Regions from separate parts of the Shouchella sp. JSM 1781072 genome, predicted to be linked through region 2. Evidence: riboswitches for the same ligand, from Rfam matches in the RefSeq annotation. Region 2 holds a riboswitch; the other holds the start of a gene.
What was found. A riboswitch is a leader RNA that binds a small molecule or an ion and turns the genes downstream of it on or off. The one in region 2 is predicted to bind lysine.
Positions count from the first base shown of each region.

Region 1: linked by a shared signal. The riboswitch ahead of dapA (4-hydroxy-tetrahydrodipicolinate synthase) and the one ahead of ACE1TH_RS01090 (Na+/H+ antiporter NhaC family protein) in region 2 are both predicted to bind lysine.

Region 1 covers NZ_JBHFQE010000001.1:1,097,300-1,101,725, forward strand. The annotation lists gene ACE1TH_RS05820 (YpjP family protein) at 1-640, shown strand, start outside; gene ACE1TH_RS05825 (hypothetical protein) at 747-1,001, shown strand; gene ACE1TH_RS05830 (hypothetical protein) at 1,007-1,192, shown strand; gene kapB (kinase-associated lipoprotein KapB) at 1,207-1,578, shown strand; gene dapA (4-hydroxy-tetrahydrodipicolinate synthase) at 1,621-2,520, opposite strand; lysine riboswitch at 2,601-2,776, opposite strand; gene ACE1TH_RS05845 (aspartyl-phosphate phosphatase Spo0E family protein) at 2,829-2,981, opposite strand; gene ACE1TH_RS05850 (hypothetical protein) at 3,079-3,609, opposite strand; gene ACE1TH_RS05855 (hypothetical protein) at 4,107-4,268, shown strand; gene ACE1TH_RS05860 (alpha/beta hydrolase) at 4,384-4,426, shown strand, end outside.
Region 2 covers NZ_JBHFQE010000001.1:209,046-213,471, reverse strand. The annotation lists gene ACE1TH_RS01095 (M23 family metallopeptidase) at 1-897, shown strand, start outside; gene ACE1TH_RS01090 (Na+/H+ antiporter NhaC family protein) at 925-2,541, opposite strand; lysine riboswitch at 2,626-2,798, opposite strand; gene yunB (sporulation protein YunB) at 2,980-3,765, opposite strand; gene ACE1TH_RS01080 (dihydrofolate reductase) at 3,829-4,311, opposite strand; gene ACE1TH_RS01075 (thymidylate synthase) at 4,308-4,426, opposite strand, start outside.

The sequences.
Region 1 (4,426 bases), 890 kb from region 2:
GATAATGATTTATGTGAAACAACTCATGATGGTCCTCATCGGTTTCTTTTCTATTAATCTCTCAATTGTTGATCATTGGTTAGATAAAGCGGAAGTCGAGAATGGGTCATCTATAAAAACGATGCAGTGGAGCGATACAAAAGCAAACGTCTATCAAACAAATGACCAAGAATATACGCTTTTGCCTTTTGTAATTGGCGCACCGAATCAGTACGAACATATTCAGCTAGAACCACATTGGTTAACCGAAATTATGATTATGGATGAAGCGTATCGCCAAGGAATGAAGAAATTTGGCCAGCGAATCGGTGATAAAATCGAAACGGCTTACAAAAAAGAGATCTTACCTGAATTAAAGCAAGTGGTCGCACAAGTTTTAGAGACAGATGATCAGGTTTCATGGCAAGATATTCGGATAACAGAGGCTTCCTTAACGGGACGTGGTGAAAAGATCTTGCATCTTATTAATGGCAAAACAGGTGATGATCTTCTTCGCTTTCACGTACGATTAGACCGCCCGCCAAAAACGGGTCATGTTTTTCAGTTCCACTATCATTCCTATGAAGATAATTTTAACGGTCATTATCCTCTTGGTTCTATATACTGGGGCAAGAATGAACCTCCGCTTTTTCGGGCGTGAGGTTCCTTTTTGTAAAAAAAATGTCGTTCTTTTTTCGCATTTTCCTTCTCGCTTTGGACGAACTTTTGTTAAAGTAGAAGTATAACAACTTAAAGGAGTATGGTTCATGGAAGCGGAAAATAGAGGCAAAAAACAGAAACCTATGTGGCTTAAGTGGCTCCTGCGTATTTTATTTGCCTATATCGGTTTATTAGTTCTCGTTCTTGCCTCGGCAATCGTGACGATGACGGGAACATTTACGCTCATTGTATTGGAATTATTTGTTGATCATGATGGATTAAGAAGTATTAATGAAAATTATTTTGTTCCTGCGTCTGAATTTTTATGGGATTTATTCACGCGACTCGTGCCAGGGCTATAGAAGGGATGAATAGTCAAGAGTTGCTCGTCGTTGGTCTTTTTATGCTCTGCTTTGTTATTGCAGGAATTTTTGGCGGAATTGCGTTGGCAGCAGTAATGAAAGGAAAGAAAAGACCTCTTTACTGGAGTGTTCCTTTAGCAATCGTTAGCGCTATTTTATTTATTATTATGATGTTTGTTACGCTCTTATAAAAGGTTGGTGTGAAATGAGTTTCGTAAAAGCGAAGTATAAAACAGGTATTTATATTGGAAAAGTTATTCAAATCGAAGAAGAACAAAACCGAGCGTTGTTCCAAGTGTTTGCCGTTGAAAGCCACCCGAAACAAGGGGATCTACACAACCCAAAGCAAGTTGATGTACCGTATTTCCATCAACGAAAAGCGCTTTCGTATTTAGAAAAAACATGGGTTCCCTATACAACAGTTAAACCGTATGAAGGTGATGACGTTCCAGATTACAAAGAATCTTTAGAACGTGCCTGGACCTCATCGTATGAAGCTTTGCTGAAAGACGATTCTGAATGGGCGAAAAAAAGCTTGCCTCTGCTTGAAGAATTAAAAATGGAGTATCATTTATAAAAAAAGCGTAGCTCTTAAATGAATAAAGAGCTACGCTTTTGTTTATGAATTTGCATATAAAGTTGTCTGTGGTAAAAACGGCTCTAAAAGATGATAAAGGCGCGTTTCTTCGTCTTCCGTTAGCGGAATAAGCGGAAGGCGAACAGAGCCTGCTGGTAATTGAAATGCTGTTAAAGCCGCTTTTACTGCGGTAGGATTAGGCGCCATAAACAAACCAGTCATAATCGGATAAAGACTCTGATGAATGCTTTGTGCGTGCTTGAGATTTCCGCTTGTTAAAGCAGTCATCATTTCTTTCATTTCGCTGCCAACGATATGGGAAGCAACGGAAACAACACCTGTAGCTCCAACGGCCATCATCGGTAATGTTAATGAATCATCTCCACTATAAACGAGAAAATGATCAGCGGTTTGAGCAATAATTTCTGTTACTTTATCGACATCTCCACTAGCTTCTTTTAATGCAACGATATTTGGAACAAGAGATAAACGAATCGTTGTTTCAACAGACATATTCGCTCCTGTTCTACCTGGTACGTTGTAAAGCATGACAGGGAGGGAAACAGCCGTAGCAACTTGTAGCATATGTTGATAGATGCCTTCTTGAGAAGGTTTATTATAGTAGGGTGTAACCACCATAATTCCATTTGCACCGAGTGCCTCTGCTTCTTTGGCCATTTCAATCGAGTGGGTTGTATTATTTGAACCAACACCGGCAATCACATTCATCCGCTTGTCTGCAGCTTGAATGGCTAAAGCGAGCATTTCTTTTCGTTCTGCAGCAGTGAGTACAGGCGCTTCTGCTGTTGTTCCGTTAATCACAAGCGTGTCTGTACCTGTGTTTGCGAGATGTTGAATAAGAGCGTATGTTCCTTCTTTGTCGATCGAACCATCTCTAGAAAACGGTGTAATCATTGCTGTTAGTAATTGGCCAAAATGCATAAAAATCCTCCTTATGAACAGTTGAGAGGAATAAAAAAACAACAATGAAGAATCCATTGCTGCATAGGTCGTACCTACTTCTTTCATGTAGCCCCCCATACAAATGTATGACAGTGCTGTTCTTGTTAAGAAACAGCCCCAATAAAGAATGAAAATAGGTCACCCTTTATTTCGGCAGTCGCACCTTTTCATTTCACCTCAACAGGCCTACACCCTTAGTGAATGTACTGATTGCGCATGCACCTCTACTGTAATTCTGTTCAATTATTATGGCTTTACCATATCAAATTTTTTCCTATAAATCAAGGTTAACGTCTGAATTTCCCTCTATGTTGTTGTAAACAATTTAACAGTAAATCAAGCTCTTGTGAGCATTTAACCGTTTTTTTTGCACCAAGACCAAATTTTTTTGCGATCAGATGCATTTCGTTTCGTTTGACTTCTATATCAATATGAATCATGGTTTCACTCCGCCCATGGAATTAGTACAAGGAGTATTATAGCGTGAATTGATTAGAAGAAAAAGCTTTATTCAAAACTAGTCAAATACTTCTTTTCTTAGTCAAATCTCGACAAGTTTGGAGCTTCTGCTTTTATGCCATATTCAGACAGTAGAGATTGATATTCCATTGCATACAGGCGAGCGGTTAATGTTGCATAGCTGTAATGCAGGCGTTCATCGTTTAAATTGTCATTCGCAATGGCATGGTCCAGCTCTTGAAGAGCGACTAAATAAGAGTGGTGCAAATCAATGAGCTCATTAAACGGCTCAACAGGTTGGGACGTTTCAAATGCTTCAGCGTGAGCAATCAATTCGGATGTTTGTTCACTTGCTTCAGAAGAATGTTCTTCAATGTTCTTTCCTAAATCTGAAAAATAGGGAAAGATTATACCTAAATACGTTGAAATTTCATACGCGTATGCTTCACTTTCAGGAGTTTGTTCTAATTTATAATGGTTCACATCTTGGCGATTTGATAATTTCTTTATTTCATCATCTTGCGCTTGAGGTGTGTTCCCGTCTACGCAACCAGACATAAGTAGACATAGAACAGAAAAGACAAGGCTTATTTTTAAGATCTTATTCACGGGACTCGCTCCTTTTTTACGATAGTGTGCGTGAATCAACCTATTTTATGCGAGTTATACGGCTGAATAAAATGGAATCAATAAATGATTGTTATAAAACAAATAAAAAAACTATTGACTGTTATAATACAATCGCATATAGTAAATAGTAAGCACAAAACAATTTGAGGAGGAGATGACATGGTACCGGAAAAAGAACAGCAACATGTGGATCACCAAGAAGAGGAAATGTCAATTTTAGATATGATTAATACGTATCATGCCTAATGAGCCTCTTGGCTCTTTTTTTTTGTGCTAGTACAGATAATAGTCATTTCTTGTTTTTAAAACAGATAGAACGGGTAAAGAAGAGTGTCCACAGAAAAAGGAGAGGTGCTATTTTGACTTCAATAACTTGCGGTGTATTTTTTTCAATCGTGTGGCTCGGTCAAGGAACCGTAACGATAGGTGAGAGGTAGGGCACTTATTGTTTGAAAAAAATGAAGGAGGAAAAAATAATGAGCGTAACGCCTTCTAAAGAAGAATACCGATATAAAATTGATGAAATGAGAAAAGAAGAAGAACAATATCGACGTGAAGCTTTCATTGAGATTTATGAAGAGTATGTTTCTGTGCTAGAAAAAGAAATTAAACAGCTGCAAGAAGAAAAAAGGAATTAGTCTAGTGGCTAGTTCTTTTTTGCTTAAATAAAGAAGAATAGAGAATACAGTTTCGTGGTAAACTGTTTAAGAATTTGTTATAGTGAAAGCAAGAACGTAGTATGGAGGGATTTAGATGACGGAACATATTCATATGTATAAAGAAAATAAAAAAGAAG
Region 2 (4,426 bases):
TATATTGAACGAAATGCCTTATATCATAAAATGGAAACCATTACGAGCGTTCCCTGGTATTACTTAGCTGCGGTTGATTCGTATGAGCGCGGTCTTCGAAAAGCATTACGCGATCGACCAGATTCAGAAGGCTTTATTTCAATTTACTATGCAAAAGAAGAATGGATTGGTCCGTTAAACCCAAATCAAGACGATGATAATCCCAATACGATTCAATTGTTCGAAGGAATTGGCTTAGATGGAAATGGGGATGGAAAAGCTTTACTAAACGATGACGAAGATGTCCTTTATACACTTGCCCGTTATTTAGAGTCGTACGGTCTAACAGAAGAAGACTTTCGCATTGCGTTATGGCATATTTATCAACGCGAACAAAGCGTAAATATTGTCGCTGGCCATGCAAAAGTGTATCAACAGTTTCAAACGCTTGACCTTCATAAACATGCCTTCGTTATGCCACTACACCATAATTATAGCTATCGTAGCACGTGGGGCGACAGACGTGGTTGGGGTGGTCGACGCATTCATGAAGGAACCGACCTTTTTGCAAATTATAACGTTCCGATTCAATCGTCTTCTTATGGAATTGTTGAAACAAAAGGTTGGAATCCTTATGGTGGTTGGCGTGTGGGTATTCGTGATTTAGATAACATTTATCATTATTACGCTCATTTAAGTGGTTTTGAAAAAGGGATAGAAGAAGGCACCATTGTGGAAGCTGGTCAAGTTATTGGCTATTGCGGTTCATCTGGCTATGGAAAACCAGGGACGCAAGGGAAATTTCCACCCCATTTACATTACGGCATGTATCGTGATAATGGTGTAACAGAATGGTCCTTTGACCCGTTCCCTTCCTTAAAACAATGGGAGCGGGCGGCAAAACAAGCAAAAAAATAGAGCAAAGCAGATGCTTTGCTCTATTACTTATGATGCTACAGCATCTTTTTTGTTCATTCGTTGCAGAATCACTACAGCTATAACAAGGATAACTGCTACGGCAATCCAAGCAACAACTGCACCGAAGAATCCAAGAATGAAAAAGGCAATTGTTGAAATAACGGCTGTCATAATCGCGTACGGTAACTGGGTAATGACATGATCCATATGGTGGGCGCCAGAACCTGCTGCTGACAATATTGTTGTATCCGAAATGGGTGAAATGTGATCACCGAAAATAGAACCAGCGAGAACAGCCGCAAGCATTGGAATAAGCATTGTTGGTTCAACAACAACAGCAATTTGCGCCGCAATCGGTAAGAGCATACCAAACGTCCCCCAAGACGTACCAGTTGCTAATCCAGAAAACGCGGCTACTAAGAAAATAAGCACTGGTAAAAATCCAGGGTGAATGGATTGATCAATTAATGAAGCCAAATAGTTTCCTGTACCTAGTAAGCCAATCATTTCAATCGTCGTCCATGCTAATAACAAAATTCCAATTGCAGGTAGCATTGATTTGACACCAGCAATCACGGCTTTACCAAAATCAGACGCTTTTGGTTTTGTCATAAAGGTCATCGCAATCGTCGTTAAAAGACCGATAAAACTACCGACTAAAAGCGATAACCCAATGTCAGTGTACTCCATCATCGTTAAGACTGTAACGTCTACGCCATCCCCACTCGCGCCTTGAGCACCTGTCACCAACATCATTGTGACGGTTGCAATTACAAGAACAAGAATCGGCACAAACAATTGCGAGACACGCCCGTTATCCATCTGTAAATCAGCAGATAAACTTCCTGGCACTTCTCCTTTAGCTGGATCTGTTAACTGGTTGTCTTCTTTTGCTCGTTTTTCATGCTGTTTCATTAACCCGATATCAATGTTAAAAACAATGACTAATACAATGAAAATAAGTGCGATTAACGCATAAAAGTTAATGGGTATCGTGTAAATAAATGCTTGAAGCGGACTATATTCAATGATTTGGTTCGCAGCAAACACGGATGCAAAAATCCCAATGATATATGCACCCCAACTTGACATAGGCGTAATCACACAGATTGGCGCTGATGTTGAATCGACAATATAAGACAATTTTGCCCGTGAAACACGATAACGATCGGTTAGAGGTCGACTCGTATTTCCTACTGTTAAAGCATTAAAGTAATCATCTATAAAGATAATAATTCCTAATACAAACGGTAAAAACAATGATTTTTTTCTCGTCGTAATTCGTTTTTCTGCCCAGCGACTAAAAGCTTGTCCACCACCAGAGAACGTAATCAGACTCGCAACAATTCCTAGAAAGACTAGAAACAACATAATATTTAGTTCCCAATCATTTATGGAAACCCCATTCTCAACCATTGATTGCACAACTCCTGCAAAGCTTGGCTCTTCCAATGTTTCAAACGAAATAAAAAACGAGATAAAGGTTTGAAAAATCCCAGCAAAAGCCTGCATGATGCCTTCGAATGCGATAAATGCCCCAATTAAAATGGCAATTCCTAAAGAAATAAAAACCTTTCTTGTTAAAATCACTAATGTTAACGCCACAATCGGCGGAACAAGTGATAACCAACCTACGTGATCCATAATAACCTCTCCTTTAAAGACTGTAACCAAAAAAAAGACAATCATGGTATAAACCCATTATTGTCTAAAACAATTAACAGTCCCATCCATAGTAGTCCTCCACAGTTTCCTGTGACAGTCCGCCACTTGTTAAATGACGACCCAGCTAAAAAGAAATGAACGTTTCTTTTCGCTTCGGCAAAAAAACCTTTCCACTCTAATCATTGCTGTTCAAGCTCCAAGCATGTACTGATTTTTTTTGCGCCTCTACCCCATCAAGCAGATGAGGTGTTCTATTCAATTCATCATTTATCTTACCATACGTTTGTTTCACAAACAATGACAAAATACGACAATTTTACTATTTTGTTTCGTTCAAATGTAATCATGTATCTCATTAAGTGAAACCGTTCAGATTTGACGACATTTTTAAACAGAATGATGTACACGTTCGCTTCTCTATTCTTCTTGTTCTTGATTCACGTCTTGTTCATTCATCTCTTCTTGGTTCATGTCTTCTTCACCAATGACTGGATACCCAAAGCCACCTTGCCCTCCGTAAAACTGTGGGACAGGTCCAGCAACATAAGCAAATCCTGCTGGCAATTCAACGGATATCGTATCCGATGTTTCAGAAAACGGGAGGATGACATCCATATTGACATCAATGTTCACATAAAAAGATAACCGTGTATTGTTAATGCCGAGTGCCTCTGCTTCATCCCTCATTTGTACTTTTGCATCACCCATTAATGCAAATCGAACAGGAATGCCAGGTCCTACATCGGTTAATAGCGCATTATTGAATGCACGACCTAGAGGAATCGTTGCAACAACATGATTTTGATCACCGTAGCTGTTTATCTCTCCACGCTGAATTTGATTCATGACTTCATGAACCCGATGCTGAACCCGTCCCATTAATTCATTATACTTTTGCGTATTAACATCAAGAAAAACGACAATTCCATCGTTATTGGTTTCTTTTATAAAGATTTCACTCATATCCATATTGGAAAGCTCTTCTGTCATTGCCTGCTCAATCGTGTACGTTGCGACCCGCTCCATTTCACGATGTGCAATTTGCGAAATAATGGGTCGAAGTTGAGAATCAACGAACCACAATCCTTGAATTGACAAGATCGCAAATAAGATAGACGAGAATAGCAAGACATATCGAAAAGGCAAAGGAGCTCCAGATTGTTTAGCAGCTTTTATCGGTTGAAATCGATGACGTTTACGCAAAACAAGCCCACCCCCTCTTGTCTATTTCTATGCAAGGGGGACTAGGCTTTGAACTAAAAAATGTTATTTCTTTCTCACATACGTTCGATACTCATGAGGGTAGCGGTTTTTCTCATCCATCGTACCTTGAATCGCTTCAACCAAATCCCACGTTTCTTTATCAAGTGCAGGGATAAATGTATCCGCATCAAAAACATGATCAATGACCGTTACAATTTGCTTATCACACTCTTCCCAGAATAACTTAAAAATTTCTGTGCCACCAATAACATAAATATCTTGCTCTTTGCTTTCCTGCACGATTTCATCAATGGAATAAACGACTTCTGTATTAGGAGCAGAAAACGTTTCATTTCTTGTTAGAACGACATTACGACGATTTGGAAGTGGGCCATTCATCGATTCAAATGTTTTTCTCCCCATCACGATCGTTTGACCCGTAGTCGTGTTTTTAAAATGCTTTAAATCAGCTGGCAAGTGCCAAGGCATATCGTTATCTTTTCCGATTCCATACTGCTTGTCTCTTGCATACACAAAAATAATCATACTGATACCTCCGCCTTAATGTGCGGATGTGCTTCATAGCCAACTAATTCAAAATCCTCAATTGTAAAATCAAAGATATTCTTCACATTTGGATTTATTTTCATCGTTGGCAGTG